Regions from separate parts of the Shewanella sp. FeAMO genome, predicted to be linked through region 3. Evidence: predicted binding sites of a transcription regulator. Region 3 holds the regulator's gene; each other region holds the start of a gene.
What was found. Region 3 encodes sigma-54, which starts transcription at its own class of promoters, with help from an activator protein. Its sites were predicted from a motif close to GTTGGCACGNNNNTNGNNT; they were not measured.

Region 1 (7,545 bases), 490 kb from region 3:
CCGGCCTTCCAGCCGCTTGGCGGTGTGGCTGTGCTGGCCAACAACAGCTGGAGCGCCCTTGAAGGCCGCAAGGCACTGACGATCCAGTGGCAGCAAAGCCCCAACGACAAGCACGACTCCCAGGCGTTTCTCGCCACCCTGAAACAGCGAGTACAGCAGAGTGGCAAGGTCAGGCGTGAGCTGGGCCAGCCTCCCGCAAGCTGGCCAAAAGAGCGCACGCTCAGCGCCGATTACACTGTGCCCTATCTGGCTCACGCCATGATGGAGCCACCGGCAGCCACCGCCAGAGTCAGCAAGGATGGCTGTGAAATCTGGGCCTGCAGCCAAACTCCCCAGAGTACCCAGCAGAATGTGGCGGCCGCTTTGGGGCTGAAGGAGGAGCAGGTCAAGGTACATGTCACCCTGCTGGGTGGCGGCTTTGGCCGTAAGTCCAAGCCGGACTTCAGCGTCGAAGCGGCGCTGCTTTCCAAACGCAGCGGCAAGCCGGTGAAGGTGTTCTGGAGCCGGGAAGATGAGCTGCAAAACGGCTATCTGCACGCCATCAGCGCCCAGCATTATCAGGCGCTGCTCAGTGATGATGGCAAGGTGGAGGCTCTGTTGTCGCGCACCGCCTTCCCTTCCATCAGTTCCACCTTTGCCGAAGGCGTGGATGAACCCTCGGACGGCGAACTGGATTTGGGCTTTATCGACTTGCCGTTTCAGTTGCCGTCGCTGCGCTGCGAAACCGCCAAGGCCGAGGCTCACACCCGCATAGGCTGGCTGCGCTCTGTATGCAACATTCAGCATGCCTTCGGCATCGGCAGTTTTGTCGACGAACTGGCGCTGCGCACTGGCCAGAGTTGCCCGGCCATGTGGCGGCAACTTTTGGGGCAACCCAGAGTGGAGAACTTTGCCGATCAGGGCTTTAAATACGGTAACTATGGCGAAGAACTCAGTCGTCATCCTGTGGATGTCGCGCGTTATCTGACGGTCATCGACGCCGCCGAAAAACGTATGGCGCAATCACCGGCCAAGGCGGGCGAAGGCTGGGGCTTTGCGGTGCACCGCAGCTTTGTCAGCTATGTGGCGGTCGCCATCAAGGTCAAACTGGATGGTGAGCGTTTGCAGGTGTTGCAGGCCATCTCAGTGCTGGATGCCGGCACTGTGGTTAACCCTGACAGAGTGCATTCGCAGCTGGAAGGCGCGGTCATCTTCGGCCTCAGCCTGGCGATGCTGGGCGAAATCAGCTTCAAGGATGGCAAGGTGCAACAGTCGAACTTCCACGACTATCAACTGCTGCGGTTGCCGCAATGCCCTGAGATAGAAACACAAATCATCGCCTCGACCGAGGTACCCGGCGGTGTGGGCGAACCCGGAGTGCCACCGGTAGCACCGGCACTGACCAACGCCATAGTAGCCGCCGGCGGCAAGCGCTACCGGGATCTGCCACTGAAGCAGTATCTGCAGCTTTGATTGGTCGATAAAGTGTCGGGGCCATGCTCCGGCACTATTCCCTGGCCAACTGCTGTAGCATCCACTGCATCACAGGGCCAATGCCCTTGTCCCTGCGTCTGACCACGCCTATCTCGACCCACTGATTGTCTGTGATATTGGCGCCGGACAGCCGCACCAGATCCTTGGCATACCACTCGGCCGTCGCCACATGCTCAGGAACCAGGGCCCAACCGACATTTTTGATCACCAGCGCCGTGATGTAGTAATAACTGTCGATATGCCAGTGATTGCTGGACACGGGGCGCGACTGGCTGTCGCCGATGCGGGAGCGGATTACCAGTTGCCGGTGCTGATTGAGCTGGTCGAGTGAAGGCTCGGCAATATTCGCCAGCGGGTGCTCACGACCTACAATAAGCGACTGCTGAAAGTGAGCTATCGAGTTGAACTCCAAGGAATCCAAAAGCTCATCTGTCTGGCGGAACAAGATACCCAGGTCGGCTTTTTTCTCATCGACCCAGCGGGCAATATCATCCTGGGAGCTGTTGATCAGGGTGAGTTTCAAACCCGGGAACTGCTCGGCCACCCGCACGAAGAAACTCTCGAAGCGCTCTATGGGCAGGGCCTCGTCCATGGCAACCGTCAGGGTGGCCTCCTCGCCCGAACTGACCGTCAGGGCTCTGGCGTCCAGGCGCTGGCACTGCCTCAGCACCACCTTGGCCTCCTGATAGATCTGCTCGCCGGCGGCTGTCAGCCTGGGCAACCTGGCGCTGCGGTCAAACAGCTCCAGCCCCAGGTCTATCTCCAGATTGGCCACGGCTGTGCTCACCCGAGATTGCGCCTTGCCAAGCTCTCTGGCGGCGGCCGAAAACGAGCCCTTTTCCACCGCAATCACAAAGGCGCTCAGTTGATCCAGGGTCCAATTCATTCCATCCACCAAAGTATCCGAATAACGGATACAAGCTATCTTTCACCAATCCGAAAAACAAGCATAATCTGCGACCCTGTTTTCCTGCATTCGGTTAAAGGTAGTGCAATTATGAATACCGGAATCTCTCAGCAAACACTGAGTCACAACCAGCTGCGACGCACCTTTTGGCGCTATACCATCCCAGCCATCGCTGCCATGCTGGTCAGTGGCCTGTACCAGATAAGCGCAGGTATTTTTGTCGGCCACTATGTCGGCTTTCAAGGATTGGCCGCCATCAACATGGCCTGGCCGATAGTGTTTATTCTCTCCGGCCTGGGGCTTATGGTGGGCATGGGTGGCGGCAGCCATATCTCCATCGCCCGCGGAGCCGAGCAGCAAACGCAAGCCAATCGAGCCCTGTTGGCCAGTATCTGGCTGATTGTTTTGTTGGCCCTGGTGGCATTTATGGCGCTGCAATGGCTGAGTGAACCACTGTTAAAGCTGCAGGGTGCCACTGAAGCGACTCTGCAGCTGGGGCAGGGATATATTGCCGTGTTTCAGTGGGGCGCGGTGATCACCATAGCCTCGACGGCGCTGCCTATGTTGATCCGCAACGATGACAGCCCCAGAGTTGCCACCGCCCTGTTGGTGATGGGGGCGCTTGGAAATATCCTGTTGGATTATCTGTTTGTTGCCGTACTTGGGCTTGGGTTAAACGGCGCGGCTTATGGCACCATCATTGCCCAAACAGCTGTGTGTCTGGGGGCCGGCTATTACCTGTGTTCGAGCCATTCAGGCTTTAAGCCAAGGCTCAAAGATGCGCTACCCAGAGCCGGGGAGTTCGCCCGGATTATCCAACTGGGGGCTTCGGCACTACTGATGTACCTTTACACCAGCTTTATGGTGGCGGCCCATAACCATCAGTTTATGCAGTATGGCACCACCTTGAGCGTCAGTGCCTTTGCCATAGTCGGCTATCTGATGACACTCTACTATCTGTTGGCTGAGGGTATAGCCGAAGGGGTGCAGCCACCTGTGAGCTACTTCCACGGGGCCCGCCAGCCCGGCAATATCATCGCCATAGTCAAGCTGGGCGCCAAGGTCACCCTGCTGTTTGGCCTGAGTTGGCTGGCGCTGCTCAACCTGTTTCCCGAAACCATGATCGGCCTGTTCGCCGACAACAATCCTTTGTTAACCCAGGAAGCCAGAACCGGGATCCGTATCCATCTGGCGGCTATCTGGTTGGAGGGGCTGATAGTGCTGGCAGCCATGTATTTTATGGCGATAGGCAAAGGCGGGATGGCTTTGGCAATCTCCTTGACCAATATGCTGATCCAGTTACCGTTTCTCTATCTATTGCCGCTGTTTTTGGGAGAAACCGGTGTCTGGCTGGCAATGCCGCTGTCCAACCTGCTGCTGGCACTGTTGGTGTTGCCTAGATTCTGGCGCCGTCTGCATGCAAGGTCGCACCTGGCAGATAGAACCCGACAAGCACCGGACGGCACTTTGGCAAAACATCCCGCAGTCTAATGAGATGCCGGGCAAATTGAACGCAGTAAAAAACCCGGTCATGCCGGGTTTTTTACTGTTCGCCTATGGCTTAGCCACGGCTGGCGCGCTTGCGGTCATTTTCAGTCAGATGACGCTTACGCACACGGATGCTCTTGGGCGTGACTTCAACCAGTTCATCATCATCGATGAATTCCAGCGCCTGTTCCAGGGTCATCTGGATATGCGGAGTCAGTACCTGAGCTTCGTCGGTACCAGAGGCACGCATGTTGGTCAGCTGCTTGCCCTTGAGGCAGTTTACTGTCAGGTCGTTGGAGCGGCTGTGGATACCCACTACCTGGCCTTCGTAAACTTCGGCGGCGTGGCCAATCATCAGACGACCGCGATCCTGCAGACCAAACAGCGCGAAGGTCAAAGCCTTACCTGTGGCGTTGGAGATCAATACCCCGTTGCTACGCTGGCCGATATCGCCACCCTTGTAAGGACCATAGTGGTCGAAGGTGTGATACAGCAGACCTGTACCTGAAGTCGCTGTCATAAACTCGGTCTGGAAACCGATCAAGCCACGGCTTGGGATCATGAAGTCAATACGTACACGGCCCTTGCCGTCAGGCTGCATGTCGCGCATGTCGGCCTTACGGGTACCCAGCTTCTCGATGACGCCGCCCTGATGTTCTTCTTCCACGTCCACAGTCAGCTGCTCGTATGGCTCGCACTTCTCGCCGTCGATCTCTTTGATGATCACTTCAGGACGGGAAACCGCCAGCTCATAACCTTCACGACGCATGTTTTCGATCAGGATAGACAGGTGCAGTTCACCACGGCCGGATACGCGGAAACGATCCGGACTCTCGGTTTCTTCCACACGCAGAGCCACGTTGTGTACCAGTTCCTGTTGCAGACGCTCAAGGATGTTACGTGAAGTCACGTATTTACCTTCTTTACCCGCGAAAGGAGAGGTGTTGACCTGGAAGGTCATAGTCATGGTTGGTTCATCAACAGAAAGAGGTGGCAATGCTTCGGCATGACCAACAGCACAGATGGTGTCGGAGATCTTCAGCTCGCCCAGACCTGTGATAGCAACGATATCACCGGCATTGGCACTGTCCACTTCGTGGCGTTCCAGGCCCATGTAGCCCAGCACCTGACCGATTTTACCGTTACGGCTCTTGCCGTCGGCACCGACAATAGTGACCTGTTGGTTGGTCTTGACGCTACCACGCTTGATACGACCCACACCGATAACCCCTACATAGCTGTTGTAGTCCAGCTGAGAGATCTGCATCTGGAATGCGCCTTCGGCGTCGGCATCCGGTGGAGATACTTTTTCAACGATAGTTTGGAACAGTGGGGTCATATCTTCACTGTTGTCCTGAGGATCCAGGCTGGCAAAACCGTTCAGTGCAGAGGCATAAACCACTGGGAAGTCCAGCTGCTCGTCGGTGGCCCCCAGGTTGTCAAACAGGTCAAATACCTGATCGATAACCCAATCAGGGCGGGCACCCGGACGGTCAATCTTGTTGATCACCACAATAGGCTTAAGACCTTGGGCGAATGCCTTCTTGGTCACGAAGCGAGTCTGTGGCATTGGGCCGTCCTGCGCATCAACCAGCAGCAGTACAGAGTCAACCATAGACAGAACCCGTTCTACTTCGCCACCGAAGTCGGCGTGTCCTGGGGTATCTACAATGTTAATCCGATAGTCGTTCCACTTAATGGCGGTGTTTTTCGCCAGAATAGTGATCCCACGTTCTTTCTCCAGATCGTTGGAGTCCATCACCCGCTCGGTGGCTTCTCCGCGGGTTGCCAGGGTTCCTGACTGTGCCAACAGCTTGTCTACCAGGGTAGTCTTACCGTGGTCAACGTGCGCTATGATGGCGATGTTACGTAAATTCTCTAACACAGTTTTGCCTCTTACGATCTCTGTTCTGTGGGATGCAGCAATATAAATTGAATGGTACAACCGCTTTATGACTGCTTGGCGATTGCCTTCCAGGCCTTATAAAACCTGGGCTGCCATCGTGTCGGGGAGCACAATTTCCCCGGATGGTTGCTTTAAAAAGCGTGCCATTCTACTCTAGCGAGGGGCTATCGCACAGGATTATTTTTTAGACACCTATGAATATCCGGCTTATTCAGCGCACGCACCATTATGGTGAACGCACCTTTTTGGAACACTCAATGCACCATGATAGTGCAAACCCGCTTGCCTCGCCAGCCCTCGATTTTACCACTCCCTTTATTTTCAACATCTTAGCATCTTGGCATGAGTCTGGCTTAATAGAGACCAACAAGGCGCCAGACGCTACATACTAAGAGTTGACAAAGGGCACCCCCTTTACCCTACCGGAGGCTTGATAATGTCAGTCGAATCAGTTTTACAACAGCTGCAAGAGTTGGAAGTTAAGTTTGTTGATTTACGCTTTACCGATACCAAAGGTAAGGAACAGCATGTATCTATCCCGACTCATCAGGTAGATGCTGATTTCTTTGAAGACGGCAAAATGTTTGATGGTTCATCTATCGCCGGTTGGAAAGGGATCAACGAATCTGACATGGTGCTGATGCCAGATCCAAGCAGCTTTGTACTGGATCCTTTCACCGAAGAAACCACAGCGCTGATCCGCTGCGACATCCTCGAGCCCGGCACCATGCAGGGTTACGACCGTGACCCTCGCTCTATCGCCAAGAAAGCCGAAGAGTACATGCGTTCTACCGGCATCGCCGACACTGTGCTGATCGGTCCTGAGCCAGAGTTCTTCCTGTTTGATGACGTACGTTTTGGTACCGACATGAGCGGCACCTTCGTCAAAATCGATGCCAAAGAAGCGGCCTGGAACTCAGGCACCAGCTATGAAGATGGCAACACAGGTCACCGTCCATTCGTTAAAGGCGGCTACTTCCCGGTTGCGCCTGTGGATTCTTCACAGGATCTGCGTAGTGCCATGTGTCTGGTGCTGGAAGAGATGGGCCAGGTTGTGGAAGCTCACCACCACGAAGTTGCTACCGCGGGTCAGAACGAGATCGCCACTCGCTTCAACACTCTGACCAACAAGGCCGATGAAATCCAGGTACTCAAGTACGTGATTCACAACATGGCTCATGCCTACGGCAAGACAGCCACCTTTATGCCCAAGCCGATAGTCGGCGACAACGGCAGCGGCATGCACGTACACCAGTCACTGGCCAAAGACGGCACCAACCTGTTTGCCGGTGACAAGTACGGCGGCCTGTCTGAAACTGCCCTGTACTATATAGGTGGTATCATCAAGCACGCCCGTGCCCTGAACGCCTTCACCAACCCAAGCACCAACTCCTACAAGCGTTTGGTGCCACACTTTGAAGCCCCTGTGATGCTGGCTTATTCAGCCCGTAACCGCTCGGCTTCTATCCGTATCCCTGTGGTACCAAGTCCTAAGGCTCGCCGTATCGAGACCCGCTTCCCGGATCCTATGGCCAACCCTTATCTGGCCTTCGCAGCACTGCTGATGGCCGGTCTGGACGGTATCCAGAACAAGATCCACCCTGGTGATGCCATGGACAAGGATCTGTACGATCTGCCGGCCGAAGAAGCAGCGGAAATCCCGACTGTGGCCGAATCTCTGGAAGTCGCCCTGGCGGCTCTGGATGCAGACCGTGAGTTCCTGACCCGCGGCGGTGTGTTCAGCGATGACTTTATCGACTCTTACCTCAAG
Region 2 (7,545 bases), 2.4 Mb from region 3:
CGACTGCTCTATCCTGTTGAGCTATAGGGAGACGCCAGTGATTATACTGGTTTTCACCCGGATGAAAAGGCTTTGGATTTAATTGCTTAAATCTTAATCGCGATGTCATTCACCTGAATGTTGAGGGCGGCATTTTCACCGCTGAGCACTGCGATGGCACTTTCCTCCGTGACTTGATCTATGGTGATTTTTGCCCGGGTTTCTCCGGCCACGGCGCGCATCTGGTTCATGCGGTCGGGCAGGTTTTGTTGCAGCACGATTTGGAACTGATCGCCCACGCGGATGCCGTTGCGTCGCCCAAGGTTGAGTATCACTCTATCTTGTTGACGCACGACTATCTGTGCCAGCAGCGGTCTGCAGGCCAGTGCCATATCGATATCTTTACTGGCATTGGCCAGCACCTTATCTATGGCCTGCCCATAACTGGCACGCCAGAATCTGTCGCTGTTGGGGGCGACGGATTCATTTTTGGCAAACTCCCAGGGCGCGGAAATGCTGTAGTTCTGATACCAGATCTGCTCGCCGCTGATCCCATGATAGAGGCTGAGCTGCAGCTGAAACAGTCGCTGAGGCTCGCTGTCCCACAGGCCCATAAAGCCGGACTCGGCCGGTTCGGTGGAGATATCTATGATTTGCGGCAGCAACAGATACTGGCTGTCGGTAATTTCACTTATCCAGGTCGGCAAACGGTAACCCCGGATATTGATAAGCTCTTCTTTGATATCCAGCCGCTCTTTGGCATGCAGGTGGGCAAAACTGGTGGAAGATTGCTTATCCAGCGTTGCCGCTATCCGCTCGGACAGGCTTCGCTGGAAATTTTCCAACTGACCATAACGCAGTTGGCTTCTGTCCTTAATGCTGGCCTGTGGCACCAGGATAGCGGCCTTGATGGCTGAGCTTTGGCACTTGTTATCCGGGCCGTCGAGAATATCGAGCCGCATAACCACCTTGAGCTTGTCTCCCTGGCGCATTTCGCTGACCAGTTCGACACTGCTTATCTGCGCCTGGCTGGAGAGGCTGAAATCGTTTTGGGTCAAGCGCCCCTGGCTGACACTCTGGGTTGATTGGAAACTGCCGCCACGGGAGAGCAAGGCCATGTTGATGGCGTTGTCCATTGCCGCTTCCCGTGCCTGGGTCAGATTGCCATTGATTATTTTGGCTTCACCTCGGGCCTCGGTCCACTCTGCCATGGCGTTCAGGCTGATGCCTAGCAGCGGCAGCAAGAGCAAAGGGCGCAATCTCATAAGACGGTTCCTCAAAATAAGAGTCAGGGTGACGGAATTTTGCCGCCACTTAAACTGGTATCGCTTGCTATTCAAATTTTATGCCAGCGCCATCCATTCACAGCTGATGCAGCGCAGTTTGCGACCATGACTAAAGCGCGGCAAGAGTTTGCCGATAAGGGAACAGAGAATATAAGTTCCCATTGCCCGCCAGTGGATAAATTGAAGGGGCAAATGAAGGTGTGGGAAATGAAAAGGCGTAGATAAGCCCCTTAAACATCTTCGTAAAAGCCTGTAATAAGCTGCCAGGCAACCGGGTTTGTTCGCCGGTGTCATCTGTTTGTACTTGGTCTGCAGGCCTGAGGAAGGTGCGAATAAGTCCTCGTGGCACTCTGGCTTGCACAGCAATTGGCGTTCAAGGCATCTGACTGAAGGCATGCTGGGGCCTGTCAAAGTCGGATAACGCAGAAAGCCGGTTGCTGTGAAAGCCCCGAAGGGCGTAGCTTACAGACCTGTCTGCTGTGTTGTGCTTCTTGCAAAGGACTAAGGCCATTTGCTGCGAACCACGCCTTGCATCCAAGCCCGTAAGCCGACGCAGAGCACACATGGGACTTGCTCGCACCTTCCCTTACTTAGGTTGGTATTTTATTTGCATAGCTTTACCCCAGTGAAAGGAACTTGGCGCTAATCGAGTTAGCCGTGGTGCTTAATGACAACCTCGGAGAAAGCGCGGCATAAGTCAGGTCGGTCAAGGTTCATGCCAGGTCCAAGAGTCGCCAGGTTCCTCAATAAAGCAAGTGCCCGCCAGGGTACCAGTGGGATGGATATTATGTATAAAGCCCTGTGTATATTGCCTTTACTCTTGCTGCCTGCTTGCAGCATGACTTCGCCGCAACAGCAGGCCCAGGTCAAGTCGCAAGCGGCGCCAGTCAATCTATTGGCGCAGCAGTTGGTTGATGAGTTGGTAGCTCATAATGACGCTCTCAAGCCGACCCAGCCGCTATTGGTGATGACACCTGTGATGGTGGAAGACATGCAGAGCAGCAATGCGCTCGCTTCACAACTGCAGCAGGGGCTGATGACGGCCTTTCATCAGCGCGGTTTTAACCTGGTGGATTTGAACCTGGCCGATGCGGTGCGGGTAACGCCACAGGGGGATTTCATCCTTACCCGTGATTGGCAGCAACTGCCGACCGATATTGCGGTGGAACATGTACTGGTCACCAGCATGAGTCAGGCCAAAGGTGAAATGCTGTTCAACAGCCGAATTGTCAACGTCAACAACAACCGGGTGCTTTCGGCAGCCGGTGTGCGGGTACAGGAGCAAGAGCTGCCCGGCTACCTGGCACCATCCAATAAGGTGGTGTCAAAAGAAGGGCTGCTTTATCGCTACGAAAGCCGTGGTGAGGATAAGGGCCGGATAGTGGGAGACAAGTAATGAAGCATTGGAACAAAACACTGTCATTGGCCACGCTGGCGCTGGCGCTAATTCTGGGTGGCTGCGCCGATAAGGACAGATATGTGCAGTGGGAGACTGAGGCGCCGAGCAGTTTTCCCAAGTTGACGGCAATAGGCTATGCCCCGCTGGCCAGCCAACCGGCCAAGGAACAGTCGCAAAAGGTGCTGATGGCGATGCAGGCATCCAAGATTGCCGCTTATCGGGAATTGGCCGAACAAGTCTATGGTCAGCGATTGTCGGCCGACAGCAAAGTCAGTGACTGGATGCTGAAAGGCGATAATATCCAGGCCTCGGTTTCCGGAGTGATCCGCGGCGCCAAGGTGGTGCGCAGTTATCCGGCCGGAGATCATTATGTGACCGAACTGGAGCTGGATTTCGCCCGGGTGTGGGATCTGTATCAGCAGCAAAATCGCCCCCAGCGAGTCAAAGAGATCACTTATTTTTAGGAAAGTGAGAATAAGTCCCCGCGGCGTTCACTTTTGTAAATTTTGTAGAGAGTGGCTCGCACCTTCAATTGGCATAAGTAAAAAGCAGCCTTGTTTGGCTGCTTTTTTGTGGCCTGTTATGGCTTAAGATGCGTTGCTGAATTGAGGGCTGAGCTTTGCGTTCCGGGTTGAGAGCCCTGAGTAACCACCTTGAGTTCAAACTAGGGCAGGGGGCACAGGCGGTGATTCTCACTAAAGGGTTGAGCTTACGCGATAAGCTATAAGCAACAGCAGTAGGGTTTTAATCAAGCCTTGAGATCGTTGCCCAGGGTGGCGATGGTTGAGGTTTTGCCCTTGCCGTCATAGGTCAGGCTGGAGGCGTTACGGCTGACCTGCAGCGCTTGCGCCAGGCGGTTGATACTGGCCATGCTCAGCTCTATCAGGCCGGCATTTTCCTGATTGCGCAGTTGGCAAGCAGCCAATAGCTCGCGAGCTTCACTGACCTGTTCGGCCAATAGTGGCTGACTGAGTTTGGCTTGTTCAGGATGAGAAGAGAGCGCCTCATCTACCGCTTTGACCTCATTGAGCAGGTCGCCCTTGTCTTTGGCCAGTTGCAGCAGATTATCGGCATTGCGATCCAGCAGGGCGTTTTTTTCCTGCTCAATCAAGTTCAGCAGACGCTCGAGTTGAGTCGTCTGCTGTGCTATCAGGCTGGTGATATCCGGGGTATCAGGCATCAGGACCCTTTATTGAGTTCGTTCAGTTCTGATTCGAATTGAGATATGTTGGCTGCCAGTTTTTCCGGGTCAACCTTATATCTGCCTTCGGCGATCGCCAATTTAATTTCGGTGATCTTCTTTTGATCTATTTCTGGCAGGGAGGCCATTTTACTCTGTACTCCTTGCAGTTGCTGCGCCTGTTGTGACACCACAACAGAGTCAGCTTTCTGCGGAGCAGCACCTTGCTGAGCTGTTTGGCTGCTCTGAGCTGTGTTCTTGGGGACTGAACCTGTGTTCACCCTGGGTTGATTTTGCAGTTGTTTAATATCCATAGCCATCTCGGCTCCAGCCTTTTCTCTGATTACCTTGCTGTCTTATCGGCACCGCCAAGGGGAACTTTAGCATTTTTTACATTCGAACTTCCACTTCGCCCACATTGGTGACAGTAGCCTCCAACACTTTGTCTGAGCGAGTGTTTTTTACCCGAATCTGTTCCCCAAGGTTACCATCATGCAGGGCTTCACCAACAGTTTTTATTTGAAACTTCTCGTTACGGGCATAGATGGAGACTCTGTCACCTTTGCAGACAAAGCAGAGATTGGCGGCAAATACCGGATAGTCTTTGGCTATGCGCCGTTTGAGGCGGGTACCTGTGACTGTGGCTATATCGTCAAATTGCGCGCCGCGCAAACTGGTTTCATCTATGTAACGCAGCGCCAGATTTTCCGGCCCAAGCACAGTGCCCGGGGCCAGTGTCTGGGTAGCTACTACCACAGGGTAACTGATATCCACCCGCACCGAGACATAGATTTGCCACGGGTAGCTGAGCTCCGGACTGTTACAACCTATGCGTACCGTATTGTTGCGGCTTATCTCTCTGTCGCTGGCAAGTTCAGCCGTCAAAGGCGAATTGCATCTGGGGGGCGTGAGCCTGGAATCCAGTCGTTGCGGCGTGATGGTTATTTGAGCATTCTCGGCCGCCAGCACTTTTTTGGCAACTGCCTCTTTAGCCAGGCTTTCTACGGCCGATATACTGGGAACAAAGCTATTCTCTGCCGCCACCGCTGGGATGGGCATTAAAATTGTAGCCAAAATGTACGCAAAATTTACTTTCATAATGAACGGGCTAGCTTGTCTCGCCAGATTACACCTATACTTTCAATGATTCGCGGATCCCAGTGCTGGCTTCACCACAGGTTTAGTCAGAAATTTGACTGAGACCCAGTGTCTTGGACAAAGCAAATAGTATGCCTGTCTGCGTGACAGCAGGTATTTATCAATACAAAGACAACAAGGCAGCCTTATGTCGAGCATTCTTGAATCAGTCAACAAGCGCACTCAACTGGTCGGACAAAACCGTCTCGAACTTCTGTTGTTTAAACTCAACGGCAGGCAAAGGTTCGGGATCAACGTGTTCAAGGTTAAAGAGGTTCTGCAGTGCCCACCGCTGACGGCACTGCCCAAGTTGAACTCCTTCGTTAAGGGCGTGGCCCATATTCGCGGCACCACAGTGTCGGTTATCGACCTCAGTGCGGCGACCGGCGGCAAACCCATAGATGATGTCAAGGATTGCTTCATCATTATTTCCGAGTACAACCGCAGCGTGCAGGGCTTCCTGGTGAAGTCTGTCGAGCGGATCATCAATATGAACTGGGAGTCCATCATGCCGCCACCGGAAGGGGCAGGGCGATACTCTTATCTGACCGCGGTGACCGAAATCGAAGGTGAGTTGGTTGAAATTCTCGATGTTGAGAAAATTCTCGATGAAATTTCGCCGGTTAAGACAGACATCAGTCAGGAAATCGATGAATCTCTCACAATCGACAGAGAGCAGCACTATCATATTATGGTGATTGACGACTCTTCAGTGGCCCGTAAGCAGATCATTCGGGCGCTGTCTTCGTTGAACCTGCAGATAGATACTGCCAAAGATGGCCGGGAAGCGCTGGATAAGTTGAAAAGCATCGCGTCGGAGATGGACAATGTCGCCGATGAGATCCCGCTGATTATTTCAGACATTGAGATGCCGGAAATGGATGGCTACACCCTGACCGCCGAGATCCGTGATGATCCCAAGCTGAAACATATCAAGGTGGTGTTGCATACCTCGTTGAGTGGGGTGTTCAACCAGGCCATGGTGCAAAAAGTGGGCGCCAACGATTTTATTGCCAAGTTCAACCCCGATGAATTGGCATCGGCAGTTAACAAGCATCTGAGTTTATAGTCGCTGTCTGCTGTGGATTTTTATGACTATAGTGAGTTTGATGTCTTGTGTTGCAAATGGGGCTGGGGTATAACGCTGACCCAGTTTTTAAATGGCGCTGCATTGAGTTGCAGCGACGTTTTCACGGATAGTTAGGACACTAAGGTGCCAGATAAATCTCTCGCAGAAACTGAGTACAATCAATTCAGGCTGTTTCTTGAACAGCACAGTGGCATTGTATTGGGTGAGAACAAACAGTATTTGGTTCGCAGCCGTTTGGCGCCTTTGATGGGGAAATATGGCTTGCCATCCCTGTCGGACGTAGTTAAGCAGTCGATGCGGCCCACCGAGCGTCAGTTACGCGCTGAAGTCGTCGATGCCATGACCACCAACGAAACCCTCTGGTTTCGGGACAAGTATCCTTTTGACCTGCTCGGCAATACATTGTTGCCCGGTTATGCCAAGCTGGGGCGGCCGTTGAAGATTTGGTCGGCAGCCTGTTCATCCGGCCAGGAACCCTATTCACTGGCGATGACAGTGCTTGAATATCAGCAGCGTAAACCGGGGGCTTTGCCGGGTGGCGCCATGATTCAGGCCACAGATTTGTCACCATCCATGCTGGAGCGTTGTAAAAACGCCGAGTACGATAAGCTGGCGTTGGCCCGCGGCCTGTCTGAAGAGCGCAAGCGTCAGTTTTTTGAAGCCCTGCCCAACGGCAATATGCGGGTTAAAGACAATGTGCGCCGTTTGGTGAGTTTTCGGGCCCACAACCTGCTTGAAAGCTACACCTTGCTTGGCAAGTTCGACATCATCTTTTGCCGCAACGTGCTTATCTATTTTGCGCCGGAGGCAAAGGCAAAAATACTGCGGCAATTTGCTGCCGCCCTTAATCCCAAGGGGATACTGTTTTTGGGCGCCAGTGAATCGATTGCCGGGTTGACCGATGAATTCGACATGGTTCGCTGTAACCCAGGCATCTATTATCAAAAGAAAAATTAACCAACTAACCATTTGATTTTTAATTAAATAGTTTGAAAGGCTCGTCAACTTGGACGGGCCTTTTCTGTTTTACCTTTCACCCTTACGGCCATCATCTTGGTATCTGTTACCCTCCACTCTACATCTGGCACAAAGCTTGCTTTGTTTTTGTCGAGTCATTGGAGGAGGCGGTTTTATGGCGATCAGTTTCGATAAGGCCCTTGGCATACATCAATACACTCTGGGTATTCGCGCCCAGCGTGCCGAAGTGCTTGCCAGCAATATAGCCAATGCCGATACCCCACATTATAAGGCTCGGGATGTTGATTTTTCCTCGGCGTTGCAGGCGGCAAAAGGGCGGCAACAGGGGATGAGTATGGCGGCAACTTCTGAAAAGCATTTCGACCTCAAGGCGCTGACAGCCCAGCATGTGCAGTATCGGGTACCGGATCAACCGGACACGGGTGACGGCAATACTGTCGATATGCAAAAAGAGCAGCAGGCCTTTATGCAAAATGCGCTTGAATATCAGATGTCG
Region 3 (7,545 bases):
CTGCTTACTCGCCCTGTTACTGCCCGCCTTCTCTCAGGCGGCGGATCTGGAGTTCAGGGCCGCGGGAAGTTTGAAGACCGCCATGACGGATGTTATCGCCAGTTATCAGGCCGATGGCGGCGTTAAGGTCAATGCCCAGTTTGCCCCTTCAGGCTTGCTCAGAGGCCGAATTGAACAGGGCGAAAAGGTCGACCTGTTTGCTTCGGCCAATATGAAACACCCACAGAAATTGATGCAGGAAGGCAAGGGCGCGCCTGTGGTGATGTTTGCCCGTAACCGCCTGTGCGCCCTGGCGCAAGATAATGTTCCTCTGACGACAGAGAATATGCTGGATACTTTGCTGGACAGCAAGATCAAGCTGGGCACCTCCACTCCCAAGGCCGACCCTGCCGGTGACTATGCTTTCAAGGTGTTTGACCGCGCCGAAGCTATCAAGCCCGGTAGTCAGGCCAAACTGGCGGCCAAGGCGCTCAAGCTGACCGGTGGCGCCGACAGTGCCAAGGCGCCGAAAGGCAAAAATCCCTATGGCTGGGTGATGGCCAACAAACAGGCGGATGTATTTTTAACCTACTGCACCAATGCCGTATTGGCCAAGAAAGAAGTGCCTGATCTCAAGATAGTGGCGTTGCCCGAGTCGCTGGCAGTGGGTGCCAACTATGGCATGCTGGTGCTGGATAAGGCCGACTCTGCCGCCTGGCCACTGGCCATGTATATTCTGTCTCCCAAGGGACAATCCATTCTGGCCTCTTACGGCTTTGAAGCACCGCTTAAGCCCTAAATCTCTATCCGGCGGAAGCGGGTTTTACTCTGGAGATGTGCGAATCAGTTGCGTTGAACTGACTCGCACTCTCTTTATGGGTATTTCACGGTTTTTTGGCCAAATCAGCTTGCACAGGCAATTATTATCCTTCTAAAGTAGGGCATTATGTCCTTGCCAGGGGGGAGCATGCTCGAAACCAAAGGCTTACCGATAGCGACAGATTATCTCGGCGACGAGGTGAGATTTATCCGCCTTTGTTATGACAGTCAGGGCTTGGATATCGAACTGAGTGTTGAGGGCAGCCGGGCATTGGTGCACTTTGACTCTGTGGTTGGCTTTCGGATGCTGGATGAAGGCGATCTGATGGAGTTCTGGACCGAGTGCAGCCTCTCCAATGGCTGGTTGTTTCGTATCTCCAGCGGTGGTTGGTATCGCCAGGAGGCCGAACGCAGCGGCTTTATGGCCAGCGCCAATCTCAAGTTGCAGGAATATCTGCTGGTGAGCCGCAATGAGTGTGTATCTGTCTTCTGTGAACAGGATGAGCCCAAGGTGCACTGGCTTAAAGACTGACCCGCTATTTTCCACCGTCAGAGGACGAACCTGGTCGCCCCCTGCTATTTCTGCAATGCGTCAAGGCCAGAGCTTCAGGCTATCAACACCAAGCCTTCAGCCCATTAGAACCTGAGCCTTCAGCCCACTAGAACCAGAGCCTCAGCTCATTAAAACGAGAGTCGCCAACCCCAGGAAGGCGAACAGGCCTATTACATCCGTCACAGTCGTCAGCACCATGCCGCCGGCCAGCGCAGGGTCTACATTGAGCTTTTTCAGGATCAGCGGAATACTGGCCCCTGCGAGACCGGCTACCGTCATATTGATCAACATGGCGCCGCCAATAAGGGCGCCGAGTGCCAGATCGCCTTTCCAGATCCACACGGCAGTGAATACCAGTGCCGACCACAACAGGCCATTGAGAAAGCCGATGGCCAATTCCTTGCCGATAAGCCAGCGGGAGTTGCTCTGGCCTATGTGGCCGAGGGCGATACCGCGGATCACCAGCGCCAGCGTCTGGTTGCCGGCAACGCCGCCCATGCTGGGCACTATGGTCATCAGAATTGCTATAGTGGCAAATTTTTCCAGCGTGCCTTCAAACATATTGCTGACCGAGGCGGCCAGCAGGGCGGCAAACAGGTTGAAGGTCAGCCATAGGGAGCGGCGAAAGGCACTCTTGAATACGGGGCCGAAGGTGTCTTCATCATCGTCCATCCCCGCCATACCCATCATGGAGTGTTCGGCATCTTCACGGATAACGTCCACCACGTCATCAATGGTGATCCGCCCAAGCAGATGGCCTTCGCTGTCGACCACTGGCGCCGAGACCCAGTCGTGGCGTTCAAACAGTTGGGCCACTTCATTGTCCGGCATGGTGACGGGAATGCTCTCAAGTTCGGGATCCATTATGCTGCGGATCCCGGCGGTGGGATTACAGGTTAGCAGGCTGGAGAGCTTGACGCCGCCGAGTAATATATCGCGCCTGTCCACCACATAGAGGGTATCAGTGGCTTCAGGCAATTCGCCTCTTTGGCGCAGATAACGCAGCACCACATCGACATTGACGTCAGGCCTCAGGGTCACAGTATCTGTGTTCATCAGACTACCGGCGCTGTCTTCCGGATAAGAGAGCGCCTGTTCGACCCTGGCCCTGTCCTGGGCACTCATGGAGTGCAGTACCTGCTTGTAGAGGGTATCGGGAAGGCTCCGCAGCACATAGGCCAAGTCATCGGTATCCATACCCGCGGTCGCTCGCGCCAAACGCTCAGGACTCATCAGACTGATCAGCTGGTCTTTCATATCCTCACCCAGCTCTTCGAGGATCTCGCCGCTCTGCTCCTGATCCACCAGTTGCCAGAGTACCTGACGGGTACGCGGCGGTGAAGATTCGAGAATAAAGGCGATATCCGAAGCCGTCATTCGCTGCAGCATATCGCGCACATGCACGAACATACCACTGCCAAGAGCTTGGTTTAGTTGAGTAAGACGTTGTTCTGTCAGCTCTTGGTCGAGCGCTTCTATTGGCATGCAGTTCCCCCTGTGATGCAAAGCGAGGATATGTTACCTCAATACAGGGGGGTTATAGAAACAAAGAGTGCAGCGCTAAGGCTTTAGCTGGCTTCGTCGAAACGGGCGTTGATCAGGGCGCAGATAGCGTCCATCGCGGGTTCGGCATCCGGGCCTTCGGCGATGAGGCGAATACTCTTGCCTTGACCGGTTTCCAGCATCAAGAGCCCAAGCACACTGGCGGCCGAGGCTTTTTTCTCGCCTTGGATCAGGGTGATATCGGCTTCGAACTCGCTGGCCAGCACCGCCAGCTTAGTGGCGGCGCGGGCATGCAGGCCCAGCTTATTGACTATGGTGACTTCCCGCTCAACCTTTGCCATTATTCAGCTCCCGGTGACGGGCCTGTACCTTGTGTTTGCTGTTGCCAAAACGCTTGGCGAGCTGCTCAGCGACATAGACAGATCTATGCTGGCCGCCGGTGCAGCCTATGGCTATGGTGAGGTAACTGCGGTTGTTGCGTTCCAGGTGCGGCAGCCAGGTTTCCAACAGATTTTCTATCTGCCAGATAAACTTGTTCACCAGTGGCTGGCGGCTGAGAAACTCCTGCACAGCTTCATCCAGCCCGGTCAGTGGCCTGAGCGCCGGCTCCCAGTGAGGGTTGGGCAGAAAGCGCACATCAAACATGAAGTCGGCTTCCTGAGGCATACCATGCTTAAAGCCGAACGACTCGAAGTTGATCACCAGCTCTTTATCGACACTGCCAAGCAGAATTTCCCGCACTGTGTCACTGAGTTCATAGATGTTCAGCGCCGAGGTGTCTATGTAGTGATCCACCAGTTTCGACATGGGTTCCAGCAGCTTGCCTTCGAGCTTGATGGCATCCTGTAGTGAGACTTTGCTCTTGGACAGGGGGTGCAGTCTGCGGGTTTCGCTGTAGCGCTTCAGAAGCACTTTATCAGAGGCGTTGAGGAAGAAGCTGGTCAGTTGGGTGTTTTCCGGCAAGGCCGCCAACTGTTGTTCCAGCACCTTTTCCTGATCCGGCATATTGCGCACATCTATGCTGATGGCGACCAGATCATTGCTGCCACGGAGGTTTTCCAACAGGCTGCCAATCATGGGCAGGGGGAGATTATCCACACAGTAGTAACCCAGGTCTTCGAGTACCCTGAGGGCAACGGATTTTCCGGAACCGGAGCGGCCTGAGACTATGGCGAGTTTCATCCTGTGATCACCTGATAGAGTTCTGTTTCGTCGCTGGATTTTCGCAACTGCTTGAGTATCGCCTTATCGCTGAGCTTTTCAGCCATGGCGGATAGGGTACTCAGGTGTTGCTGACATTGATCTGCGGGCACCAGGAGGGCGAACAGTATGTCCACCGGCTGGTTGTCTATGGCATCGAAGGCGATAGGCTCTTCGCATTTGACCAGCACGGCAATCGGCTCTGTAATGTCCGGTAGTCTGCCATGCGGAATCGCAATACCATTACCTATACCTGTGCTCCCCATCTTTTCGCGGGCCAAAAGGCTTTCAAAAATCGCTTGAGAGGAAAGGGTGGGGTACTGGGCGCTAGCGAGATCGCTAATCAGCTCCAGTACCTTTTTCTTACTGCCCGGAGTGGCACAGGTAGTGCACTCCGGCCGCAGGATGGTACTCAGTTCCATCGTTAGTGTTTTGTCAGCTTTTCTTTGTGTTTAATGACCTGACGATCCAATTTATCAATCAGAACGTCGATGGCGGCATACATGTCGGCATGTTCAGAAGTTGCATAGACTTCGCCGCCTGTGAGGTGGATCTTGGCTTCGGCTATCTGTTGCAGTTTTTGTACATTGAGCACAACGTGCACATTATTGATCTGTTCGAAATGGCGTTCAAGTTTAGAAAACTTACTTTCCACGTAGTCACGCAGTGAGTCGGTGATCTCGATATGATGTCCTGTCAGGTTGATTTGCATAGAAAGATTCCTCCAATTTCCAACTGTGGATTTATAAACTCTTACGCTGGTTCGACGGTGGTATCATCATAGCCTCGCGATACTTGGCTATGGTGCGTCTTGCAACGTTGATTCCCTGTTCTGCCAGAAGTTGCGCCATCTTGCTGTCGCTCAAAGGCTTCTTCTGGTTTTCCGCTGCCACGAGCTTCTTGATAAAAGCCCTGATCGCCGTGGAAGAGCATTCTCCGCCATCTTCGGTGCCGACATGGCTGGAGAAGAAGTACTTCAATTCAAATATTCCCCTGGGGGTATGCATATACTTTTGAGTGGTGACCCTGGAGATGGTCGATTCATGCATCTCGACCGCTTCGGCAATATCGTTGAGCACCATGGGTTTCATGGCCTCTTCACCATATTCAAAAAATCCCTGCTGGAACTGCACTATACAGTTGGCCACCTTGAGCAGGGTGTCGTTGCGGCTCTCCAGGCTCTTGATAAACCATTTGGCTTCCTGAAGATGACCTCGAATAAACTGGCTGTCTGATTGACTGCGGGCGCTACGAGCCATAGCCGCATACTGCTGATTGATCCCGAGTTTGGGCATACAGTCCGGGTTGAGTTCTACTACCCAGCGGCCGTTTTTCTTCCAGACACTGACATCAGGGATCACATATTCCTCGTCCATCGGCTGCACCAGCAAGCCGGGGCGGGGATTGAGGCTCTGAATCAGGTTGATGGCGTCACGCAGCTGATCTTCCTTGAGCTTGGTCTTGCGCATCAGGGTGCGGAAATCACGGGCGGCAATGAGATCCAGATGTTCGTCAATCAACAAGCGGGCGTCGGCCAGATGCGGGGTGTCTGCGTTGAACTGTTGCAACTGGATCAGCAGGCATTCGCGCAGATCTCTGGAGGCGATGCCGACAGGATCGAAGTGCTGGATCCGCTTGAGTACTGCCTCGACTTCATCGAGCTCAATCTCAGGGTTGCCCATGGCTTCGAGGATCTCCTCTGTGCTCTGGGTCAGATAGCCCTGCTCGTCGATGGCATCAATAATGGCGGTGGCAATGGCGTCGTCGGTATCGGAAAACGGGGTCAGGTTCTTCTGCCATTCCAGATGTTCATAGAGACCTTCGCTGGTTTCACCCTGGAAGGGCATATCATCTTCACGGCCCATGGCCGGCCCGGAGGCGCTGGCGGCGGTAAAGACTTCGTCCCAGGTGGTATCCATAGGTAATTCATCCGGCATAGACTCATTGTTCAATGCCTCTGAGGTTTCTACCGTGGAACCATCTTCCTGCTTGGCGCTCAACTCGCCGGCGTCGTTTTCCTTGTGGTTGTCGTCGATAGCGTCATCCTGGTTGTCCTCGGCCATTTCCAACAGAGGGTTGGCTTCCAAGGCTTCCTGGATTTCCTGCTGCAGCTCAAGGGACGACAGTTGCAGCAGGCGAATAGCCTGTTGCAACTGAGGTGTCATGGTCAACTGTTGACCCAGTTTGAGCTGGAGTGACGCTTTCATTATACCGCTAATCCCTACTCGTTATTTTTCAAGGAAAAAATTCAATAATAACAAACTATAATACCCGGAATTGCCACCGGATGACATGATCCTAACTATAGCCTGAATTGTTCGCCTAAGTACACAGCGCGCACTTGCTGGTTGTCCAAGATTTCAGCGGGTGTGCCCTCGGCGATCAACTGCCCATGGCTGACTATGTAGGCTCGCTCACAAACGTCGAGTGTTTCGCGAACATTGTGGTCTGTGATCAGCACCCCCAAACCGCGGGACTTAAGCTGTTCGATGATTTTCTTGATATCGATAACTGAGATGGGATCCACACCGGCGAACGGCTCATCCAGCAGAATGAACTGTGGATTGGCGGCCAATGCCCGGGCGATTTCCACTCGGCGGCGTTCTCCGCCGGAGAGGGACATCCCCAGGCTGTCACGTATGTGGGTAATATGGAATTCTTCCAGCAACTGTTCGAGTTGTTCCTCGCGCTCGTCGCTGTTGAGTTCTTTGCGGGTTTGCAGCACGGCCATGATGTTGTCATGCACCGACAGCTTGCGGAAAATACTGGCTTCCTGTGGCAGGTAGCCTATGCCTTTACGGGCACGCAGGTGCATGGGATCCAGGGTCAGCTCGTCGTCGTCAATGAAGATACGGCCCTTGTCACTCTGTACCAACCCAACCACCATATAGAAGGTGGTGGTCTTGCCTGCCCCGTTGGGGCCCAGCAGCCCCACGATTTGGCCGGTATTGACCGACAGGCTGACGTCTTTGACGACGTTGCGTTTCTTGTAACTCTTTGCCAGATTCTGTGCCGTCAGGGTGCTGGTCATTGCGGCTCCTGCTGCTGTTCTTTCTTATTGAGATCCTGATAGTTTTCCGGCTGGATAACAGTGGTTACCCTGTCTTGGCCTTTGCCGCTGCTTTCCGCTTCCAGCTGCTGCTTGTTGATGTCGTAGACTATCTTCTCTGCGGTCACTTCGCTGCCGTCTTGTTCTACTTTGGCCTGGCCCAGCAGGGTCATGATACGACTGTCTATGTTGTAGTGGATCTCTTTGGCCTTGGCACTGGCCAGACGGCCGTCTTCCAGTTTCTGGGTATAGGTAGCGGGTGAGCCCTTGGCCACCAGGATCCGCTCGCCACTCTTGTCTTCTGTGTAAGCCGTGAGTTCATCGGCCAGCAGTTTTAAACTGCCCTGGGTGACTGTGACAGGCCCGCCGTATACCACACGCTTGTTTTTGATATCGGCAAACTGATTAGCGGCGCTGATCTCTACTTTTTGCAGCAGATCTT
Region 4 (7,545 bases), 670 kb from region 3:
CACCTTGGTCAGTAGCACTCTGAAATAGGTTACCGGCAAGAATGAAAAAGCGGCTTTAAAGCCGCTTTATGTTCGATTACTGTCTTGCCAGGCGTTGGCTTTCCGGCACGTGCTCAAAGTCACTGCGGAAAGGGTTGATGTCCAATCCGCCTCTGCGGGTGTAGCGGGCGTAGACGGTCAACTTGCTGCAATGGCAGAAACGCTTCAGATCGGTGAATATCCGCTCGACACACTGCTCGTGGAACTCGTTATGCTGGCGGAAAGAGATCAGATAACGCAGCAGTTTTTCCCTGTCTATCTTGGGGCCCTGGTAGCGGATCATCACGCTGCCCCAATCAGGCTGTGAGGTGATCAAACAGTTGGACTTAAGCAGGTTGGAGTTCAAGGTCTCGGCGACTATCTGCTTGTCGTCTGTGCTGTCCTCGAGCCATTTGGGGTTGAACTCATAGTCGCTGACTTCAATATCCAGATCGTCAATGCAGTGCCCCGGCAGCTCAACAACTCTCTGACTGTTGAAGTGCTTGGGCTCAATCACTCTGACTTTTACCTCGCCATTGGCACAGCGGCTCAGATCTTGGGTCAGGGTCTGCTCGACGGCTTCAGTACTGTCAAAGCGGGTTTGATTGAAACTGTTCAGATAGAGCTTGAAGGATTTGGACTCAATTAAATGCTCACTGTTGAGATCCAGCTGGAACTCGGCGATGGCCACCATGGGCTTGCCCTTGGCATTGAGCCAGGAGAGTTCATAGCCGGTCCAGATATCGGCCCCCTGAAACGGCAGAGGCGCACTCAGGTTGATTGCATCACGGTTGAGTTTGCGGGGCACACCCTGCAACAGCTCAGGGGCGTAATGCTCTTGATAATCTGTCTGCTGACCCAGTGTCAGGCCAGATAAGGCTTCGGCGTTCCGGTAAGGGTCGTGATTCTGTGTCATCAAGCGGGTTTCCGTGTCAAAATAGGCCACCATTATACCTGAATTTGGAAGTGCGATAAGTGTCTTGTGCCCAGGCGTTGGAGCAATTTCTCAGCCGTTATCATCAAAGTTACCAGTCGAGTCTGGGGGAAGGCCCCAGATATTATGCCAGGGGAGAAGCCTCGCCCTGTTTGCTGCAGGAGAATGGCGAAGATCCGCTACTGTGGCAGACTATTCGCCGTGAACAGCCAGGCAGTTTTGCCAATGTCAGTCATGCGCTGGAGTTGCCGTTGCATGCCGATATCGACGAGTTTTATGGACAGTTTTTTGCCGCGCATCTGTTGTTTGAAGCCGATTTCGGCGAAGGGGAACTACTGCAGCCCTGGAGCCAGGACGATTTTGAGTTTCTGCAGCAGAATCTGATTGGGCACCTGATGATGAAACGCAAGCTCAAGCAGCCACCGACCTGGTTTATCGGTCTATTGGGGCAAGGTGATGAGATGATCTGCGTGGATAATGAAACCGGTGCTGTCTGGCGTGAGACCCCTGGTGAGCTCCCCTCAAAGAAGCTGGCAGACAGTCTGGAAGAGTTTCTTGTTATGTTGCGCCCCAGAGTGGCGCCGGCGGTTGAGCCTGTGGAGCCGGCAATGGCGAATGTCGACCATCCCGGTCTCTGGGCGCGGATGAAGCTTATGTGGCAACACCTGTTTTCCCGCCGCTGACAGTCGGGGTTACCACAATCACTATTGATTGATGATCACTGCTATTGATGATCCTAGACTATTGATTGTCCCAGTTTATTGATGATCCCAGGAGAGGTTGGAGACTATCCGGCAGTTGTCACAGCGGAAATGAAACAGATCCAGCAACGGGCTGGGTTGGCGCCAGTCCGGGTTGCCGCAACGGGGGCAAGGACGGGCCAATTCGGCTTGCTTACTCTCTCCCCCGACCCGGTAAAGGTAGTAATAGGTAGGAATTTTGGTCAGATATTCGATACGGCCGCGCAGATCCCAGCCGCGGCGGAACAGATCGCTATCCGGGCTGGAAAGCTCCTCAAGTGCGGCAAATTCGGCCTTGGTTGCTGCGGCCATCTGCAGTTCATCACAGGCTTGCCACTCGGTTTGCCAACGGATCACCCGCTTGTGATCGCCGTTGAAGGTCGCGGGAATGCGGTAGAGTGGAATGGGTAGCAAGTTATCGCCGCTGCGCAGCGGCGAGCACATATGCACATAGCTGGTATAAAGCAGCTGCCAACTTGGGGGCTCCAGGGTGCTGACCTCGGAATTGATATCCTGACCTATGAGCTTTTCCTTGGGGGCCAGCAGTTTGGCCTCGGTTAACTGCTGCAACGCCTGTTTGGCCCAGGGACTGTTGTGCCTGTTGGCCAGACTGGTTTCTTCCGGTAGCAGCAGCCTGACTCTGAACTCCCCGTCCCTAAAGGCCACCGCAAATTCCCGTCCCAATACCTGACCGTTGGCCCGCCAGGCCTCAAGCAGGGTATTGATGGCTTTTTCTGCGGCGCTGATAGTGGTGTTGGCAAAGCATTCAAACCTGAGTTCGCAGACAAACATTATTGCTGTTCCTCAAGCTTGGCGAGTCTTTGTTGCAAGGCCGCGAATTCTTGTTTCAGTTGCTGCTGTTCCTGGCGTAGCTGGCTGATTTCCTGCTGGAGAACTTCTACTGTGGTGACAGCTTGTTGTGGCACGGTTTCTTGCAGTTGAGGTGCGTCTTCAAGCAGTTTTTCCCGTTCACTCTCTGGCAGGGATTTGAAACGCTGCAGACCTTCAACCAGCAGTGGCATTGGTAACTTGTTGCCGAGTCTTGCCTTAATCAGTGCCAGAGAGGGAGTATGGCCGCTTTGGGCTACTGCCGCCGCGGCGGCCATGACCTGTTCCAGTGGAGTGGACATCTTGGTAAAAAACCTCACATTTTCGCGAATAGCTACATAGTGCAGCAGTTGTTTGCTTTTATCATTTTGATATTTATCGGTTTATTTGTTGGCCTGCATGTTGCATAGCGTTTGCTGCATTTGCTTAACAAAAGTCAACATTTGATAAATATAACAAGGAGTGACAATGAACAAGTTATTACTGCCACTGATGGGGATTGCAAGCTTAGGGCTTAGTGCCTGTGTGGTCAATGTCGGCGATCACGAAGCCAACTGGGATGAAAAGGAGTCCTGGCAATTGCAGCAACAGCAAAATCAGCAACAACTGGCCAAGTTGACTCTGGGGATGGATCAGCAACAGGTGCAGCAGCTCATGGGGCAGGCCGACTTTAATGAAGCCTTTCTCTCCAATGATCAGCAAGTACAGGTACTGTTTTACCGTACCCGCCACAGACACAGTGATGGCAAGACCACCAAGGATGAGTGCACCCCCTTGGTGTTTCGCGATCAACAACTGATTGGCTGGGGCGATAAGGCTTACGCGCAGCTGTAATTCAAACTCATCCCAATTCCAATCAACTCCTGAGCTGGGCGTCCAAATGGTCTATGGTGTCTGACCATTGGGCGTCCTCGGCCAGAGCCTCCGTTAAAAAAGTGCGCTGCGCTTCATTCCAGAATGGTGCATCCACCAGTTTGACTCCCTCGGGGATAGAATGTGCGCCGATAAAGCCTTCTATCGCCTTGCTGCTGCTGGGGAGTCCCAATTGCTCAAATAAATGGGCCAAGTCTGTGTGGGTGGTATCCATATTCTGACCTCCTGAAATCCCGACATATATTGCCAAGGTGATGAGTGATGGGTGAACAAGCCTTAATAAAACAGATAGTAAGCCTTATTCCTTCCCCTTAGCTTATACCAATCTGCCTAAAGATGAAGTGACAATGCCTGGCAAGCAAGATCAAGATATTGCACTTTGATCCAATATTGTTAAATTGGAAATTGCCCTTTTGGCTGACAAGGACAACAACAAATGGAAACCCAGACTCCCGATTCTCTGCGTGCCGTCTACCTGACAGCGGAAGATTTGCGCCTGGCCGCATCAATTCTCTATAACGCCTATCACTATGATGCGTTTTTTCAGCAGACCTTGCCGGCCGCCAATGCCGTCGAATATGAACAAAAGCTCAGAGCCGCGATCCGTGAAGAGCTCAATGAGCTTTGGCAACAGGAGCAGCCTCTTATTGGGTTGTTCGACGCTGAGCGCTTGATTGGGGTTGCCTGCGTGGTGACCTCATCACTTCCCCAAGGGGAGGGACGCTATTGGCATTGGCGTTTGAAAATGCTGCTGGGGACAGGCTGGCAATCGACGCAGAAGTTGATGCAGAAGGAGAATTCAATTCTGGAGCACCTGCCGGCTACTGAATACGGCATTATACAGTTCATTGCAGTAGCTTTAACCGAGCAGCGCAAGGGTTATGGCAAGTTGCTCGTCCAGGCGGTATTGGGTTGGTGTGATGAGCAGCCGGAGCTGGAAGGGGTTGGAGTCTTTGTGACTGAGGATGGCCATTCTCATCTGTTCCGAGAGCAAGGCTTTGTACCCGTGGTTGAGCTCAATATAGGGCAGTTAACCGGAGAGTTGCTCTTTTACCACAGTCATACTGATGATGACGTCTACCAATAACAGGAGTTAAGAATGGAGCAAAAGTACAAGAGTTTTGCTGAGTTTTATCCTTTCTATCTATCTCAGCATTCCGATCCCGTATGCCGAGGTTTGCATTATCTAGGTTCGACCCTGGTATTGCTTATTCTGTTATTCAGCCTGCTTAGTGGACAATTTGTATGGCTCTTGGCTCTGCCTGTGGTGGGTTATGGCTTTGCCTGGATTGGTCACTTTGGTTTTGAACACAATAAGCCGGCGACCTTTCAATACCCAGTCTACAGCTTGATGGCTGACTGGGTCATGTTGGCCCAATTTGTCAGTGGCAAACGTCGTTTCTGAGTGTTTTTGGTTATTTACCAGTACCAATGTGAGATATGTCTCACAAAGCTGTGCGACAAACATAAGACTTATTTGCTGTTCTTACTGGCGAATAATTAAATATTGTTAATAAACAAGTGATTAGCATTTCATTAGAGACTGCTGAATATTTGTCATTCCCAGCCTGTTCTAAAATTGACCATCTCAAAGAGGGGTCCTTGGGTACACTTAAGTTGTGGTCAGGGCAGGATGCTTTGACAGAGCTTCCAAGGAAAGGAACTGAAGTTACGAGCCTCAAGGAAGAGAGGGCCTCAAGGAAGAGGGAGCTGCAAGGAAAGCAATGCCAAGGAGTTTAAGGCGGCAGCTAAGGCGGGGCAAGTGTCAGGATGACACGTTTGGGAAAGGCCTATGCAAGGACGAGCTGCAAGGAAGCCTGCTAAATGGATTTCAGTCATGGATGACAATCAAGACAGGACGTCTTGAAACCATTCCAGGGAAGCTCAAACCAAGGAAACGGCTCGCAGGGAAAGCAGTATCCAGGATGGATACACAGGAGATTTTTCCGGTAATAAGGAAATTGCCGCGCCAGGAAAGGCAATTTGAGACAGGAAGGTCTGCTAAGGAAAGCGTTTAGGACGAAGTAGGGGACAGGCTCAGGGATGCCAGCCTTTGGGTTAAGGGAATACCCAACTCATGGACGACAGCTGCTAGTGGATGGGCAAACATGGAAGATGAGTGCCAGGAGGCCACAAGGAGGCTCAAGGGAATTGAGCAGACACCAGGATGGTTGTAAGCAGGGATGAAAAGATAGCTTGGAAGCTGTCGTAACTGAGACAAGGTGTCCACAGGAAGAGATTCATACGCATGGAAGGTGCAGGGAGCACAACTCAGCGGGATGGCTGACAGCAGTAAATAGGGCGCGTCTTAGGACGCGCCTTTTCTTTTGCTGTTTTTTCTTATAGGGCGTCATTAAAGCTAGGGTCATTCCGGTACTGATTTATAGGCGATGTGTCTTTAACTACACATCGTTTTCCATTAAAGCCGGGCATCGTGTGCGAGATGTCTCACAAGGCTGTGAGACAAACAAGAGTTAAATAGAGGGTTTTGTCGTTAAAAAACAATTAAGCCTTTTAAAATTAATTGGTTATGCACTCCATTTCAATTGCTACAAAAAAGTTGCACGAGTTATTGAACGGTTTCTGTACAGCCCTGGGGCCGGGATTGGATTAGTATTTAAGTCATCCAAGGACAAGGATGATTCAGGGAACAAGGTCAGGAAGACCTAAACCGTGAGGAACACGGTCCAGGGATGACTCAAGGAAGATGCCTATCAGGATGATGGCAAACAGGGAAAGGTACTGACCCAAGGAATGTGGTCAGCGTCAGGAAGACGAAACAGGATGTATTGAACGGATGCGCAAGGACGATACTGGACACGCTTAAGGATAGAGCAAGGCCCGATCAAGGGATAATCGGGACTAAGGGAACAGGTACGCAAGTACAGGGACTCACCAGGATGGTATAGGGAGCGCAGGACGCACGGCAGACGCATGGATGGTGCAGGGAAGCAACTTAATAGCTGGAAGGCTTAACAGAGAAACAGATGGGCGCGGCTTAATTGTCGCGCCCTTTCTTATTTAAGGGATTTTTTATTTGGGGACTTAAATGGTTCTCAAACTTTGATGGCGCAAGAGTCTGCTGCCATTTTTCTGATTTTTTATCTGTGTAACCTGGCAAACTTTACTGATTCTTCAACGACGGGGTTGGCTCAGTTTTCTGTCAGATGCAGCAAAATATCAGCGGCACTTACCCGAACTGCAACCTCCGCGGGAGCCACAACCGCCACCGACGCTGCCTCTGGCAGTTGGCGCTTCATGCCACTCGGGTTCGGGAAATATTGGCCATTCAATTTTCTGGATCTGTTTACCGTGCATCAGGATGTGGCCGCGATACTGGTTGATGCCATCGGTACTGAACTCAAACATAAAGCGTGCATTCCAGCACAGGCCGTTCTTGCCGCCTATGCTGGGACGGGCTGACTCCATGGCGATGGCCAGCATCTGCACCTTTTGCCGTTGGCATTCCCGCTCGGCAAATATCCGACTGAGTTCGGCCATTTGTCGCAACTGCCAGAAAAACGCAGCAATCATTACCAGCGCTGCGATCAGGAGAAAATCTGTCATCATTCTGTGGTCGCCCTGAACAGACCGCCGATGGCGCCGGATAGGCGGTCACTGCGGTGGGGATTGCGAAGTTCGCTCAATACCTGGGTACGTATCCCGGGTATGGCCACAATATCAGCAAAGATTTGATTAAAGAAGCTTTGCTCCTGCAAAGCCAAAGCCTCGAGATAAATTTTGCGGCACTCATCCTGTTTCAGGCTATACCAGCAACGGGCGGCGATGGCGATCAAGGCGTCAATATTCAGCGCCTGCTGACTATCCAGCTCTGTTATCGCCTGTTGGCAGAGTTCAGGGTGAGATGCCAAGGCGCGAAGGAAGTAAACCTTATGCTCGGGGGCAGCGTCTTTGAATGCCTGGAAGAGCGTTTCGGCAAGCGGCTCTGGCAATAGTATATGTTCCAGTTGCTGGCAAAGGGCAATTTGCACCTCGGCGGCGCCTTTGCTCAACCCTTGTTGCAACAGGGCTGAGTGATCCAGTTCATTGACCCGGGCACAGATATCCGCCAACCCTTGCAGTCCCAAATGTTGCCAGTTTTCGGCAGCCACCTTGCCGCTCAGGTATTGGCAGGCATATTCATACTGCACA

Region 1: glnA (glutamate--ammonia ligase) is a predicted target of sigma-54. The motif match lies at 6,111-6,129, and genes of this name have one in related genera.
Region 2: ACWAU4_RS07525 (FlgO family outer membrane protein) is a predicted target of sigma-54. The motif match lies at 1,860-1,878, and genes of this name have one in related genera.
Region 4: ACWAU4_RS15595 (DUF3192 domain-containing protein) is a predicted target of sigma-54. The motif match lies at 2,910-2,928, and genes of this name have one in related genera.

The regions. Positions count from the first base shown of each region.
Region 1 is NZ_CM132201.1:4,613,673-4,621,217, forward strand. Features, by position in the region: gene ACWAU4_RS20630 (xanthine dehydrogenase family protein molybdopterin-binding subunit) at 1-1,452, shown strand, start outside; gene ACWAU4_RS20635 (LysR family transcriptional regulator) at 1,487-2,359, opposite strand; gene ACWAU4_RS20640 (MATE family efflux transporter) at 2,471-3,871, shown strand; gene typA (translational GTPase TypA) at 3,942-5,753, opposite strand; gene glnA (glutamate--ammonia ligase) at 6,211-7,545, shown strand, end outside.
Region 2 is NZ_CM132201.1:1,672,173-1,679,717, forward strand. Features, by position in the region: tRNA gene ACWAU4_RS07515 (tRNA-Arg) at 1-31, opposite strand, end outside; gene ACWAU4_RS07520 (flagellar assembly protein FlgT) at 87-1,244, opposite strand; gene ACWAU4_RS07525 (FlgO family outer membrane protein) at 2,044-2,661, shown strand; gene ACWAU4_RS07530 (LPP20 family lipoprotein) at 2,661-3,128, shown strand; gene ACWAU4_RS07535 (flagella synthesis protein FlgN) at 3,413-3,844, opposite strand; gene flgM (flagellar biosynthesis anti-sigma factor FlgM) at 3,844-4,164, opposite strand; gene flgA (flagellar basal body P-ring formation chaperone FlgA) at 4,235-4,942, opposite strand; gene ACWAU4_RS07550 (chemotaxis protein CheV) at 5,130-6,050, shown strand; gene ACWAU4_RS07555 (CheR family methyltransferase) at 6,195-7,028, shown strand; gene flgB (flagellar basal body rod protein FlgB) at 7,204-7,545, shown strand, end outside.
Region 3 is NZ_CM132201.1:4,120,497-4,128,041, reverse strand. Features, by position in the region: gene ACWAU4_RS18575 (molybdate ABC transporter substrate-binding protein) at 1-778, shown strand, start outside; gene ACWAU4_RS18570 (hypothetical protein) at 947-1,330, shown strand; gene mgtE (magnesium transporter) at 1,472-2,836, opposite strand; gene ACWAU4_RS18560 (HPr family phosphocarrier protein) at 2,920-3,195, opposite strand; gene rapZ (RNase adapter RapZ) at 3,182-4,036, opposite strand; gene ptsN (PTS IIA-like nitrogen regulatory protein PtsN) at 4,033-4,476, opposite strand; gene hpf (ribosome hibernation promoting factor) at 4,479-4,766, opposite strand; gene ACWAU4_RS18540 (RNA polymerase factor sigma-54) at 4,798-6,261, opposite strand; gene lptB (LPS export ABC transporter ATP-binding protein) at 6,357-7,085, opposite strand; gene lptA (lipopolysaccharide transport periplasmic protein LptA) at 7,082-7,545, opposite strand, start outside.
Region 4 is NZ_CM132201.1:3,454,021-3,461,565, reverse strand. Features, by position in the region: gene ACWAU4_RS15620 (4'-phosphopantetheinyl transferase family protein) at 1-15, shown strand, start outside; gene queF (NADPH-dependent 7-cyano-7-deazaguanine reductase QueF) at 77-934, opposite strand; gene syd (SecY-interacting protein) at 994-1,635, shown strand; gene ACWAU4_RS15605 (Zn-ribbon-containing protein) at 1,711-2,484, opposite strand; gene ACWAU4_RS15600 (hypothetical protein) at 2,484-2,822, opposite strand; gene ACWAU4_RS15595 (DUF3192 domain-containing protein) at 2,989-3,354, shown strand; gene ACWAU4_RS15590 (DUF2789 domain-containing protein) at 3,377-3,607, opposite strand; gene ACWAU4_RS15585 (GNAT family N-acetyltransferase) at 3,830-4,480, shown strand; gene ACWAU4_RS15580 (DUF962 domain-containing protein) at 4,493-4,798, shown strand; gene ACWAU4_RS15575 (DUF3301 domain-containing protein) at 6,574-6,963, opposite strand; gene ACWAU4_RS15570 (DUF3549 family protein) at 6,960-7,545, opposite strand, start outside.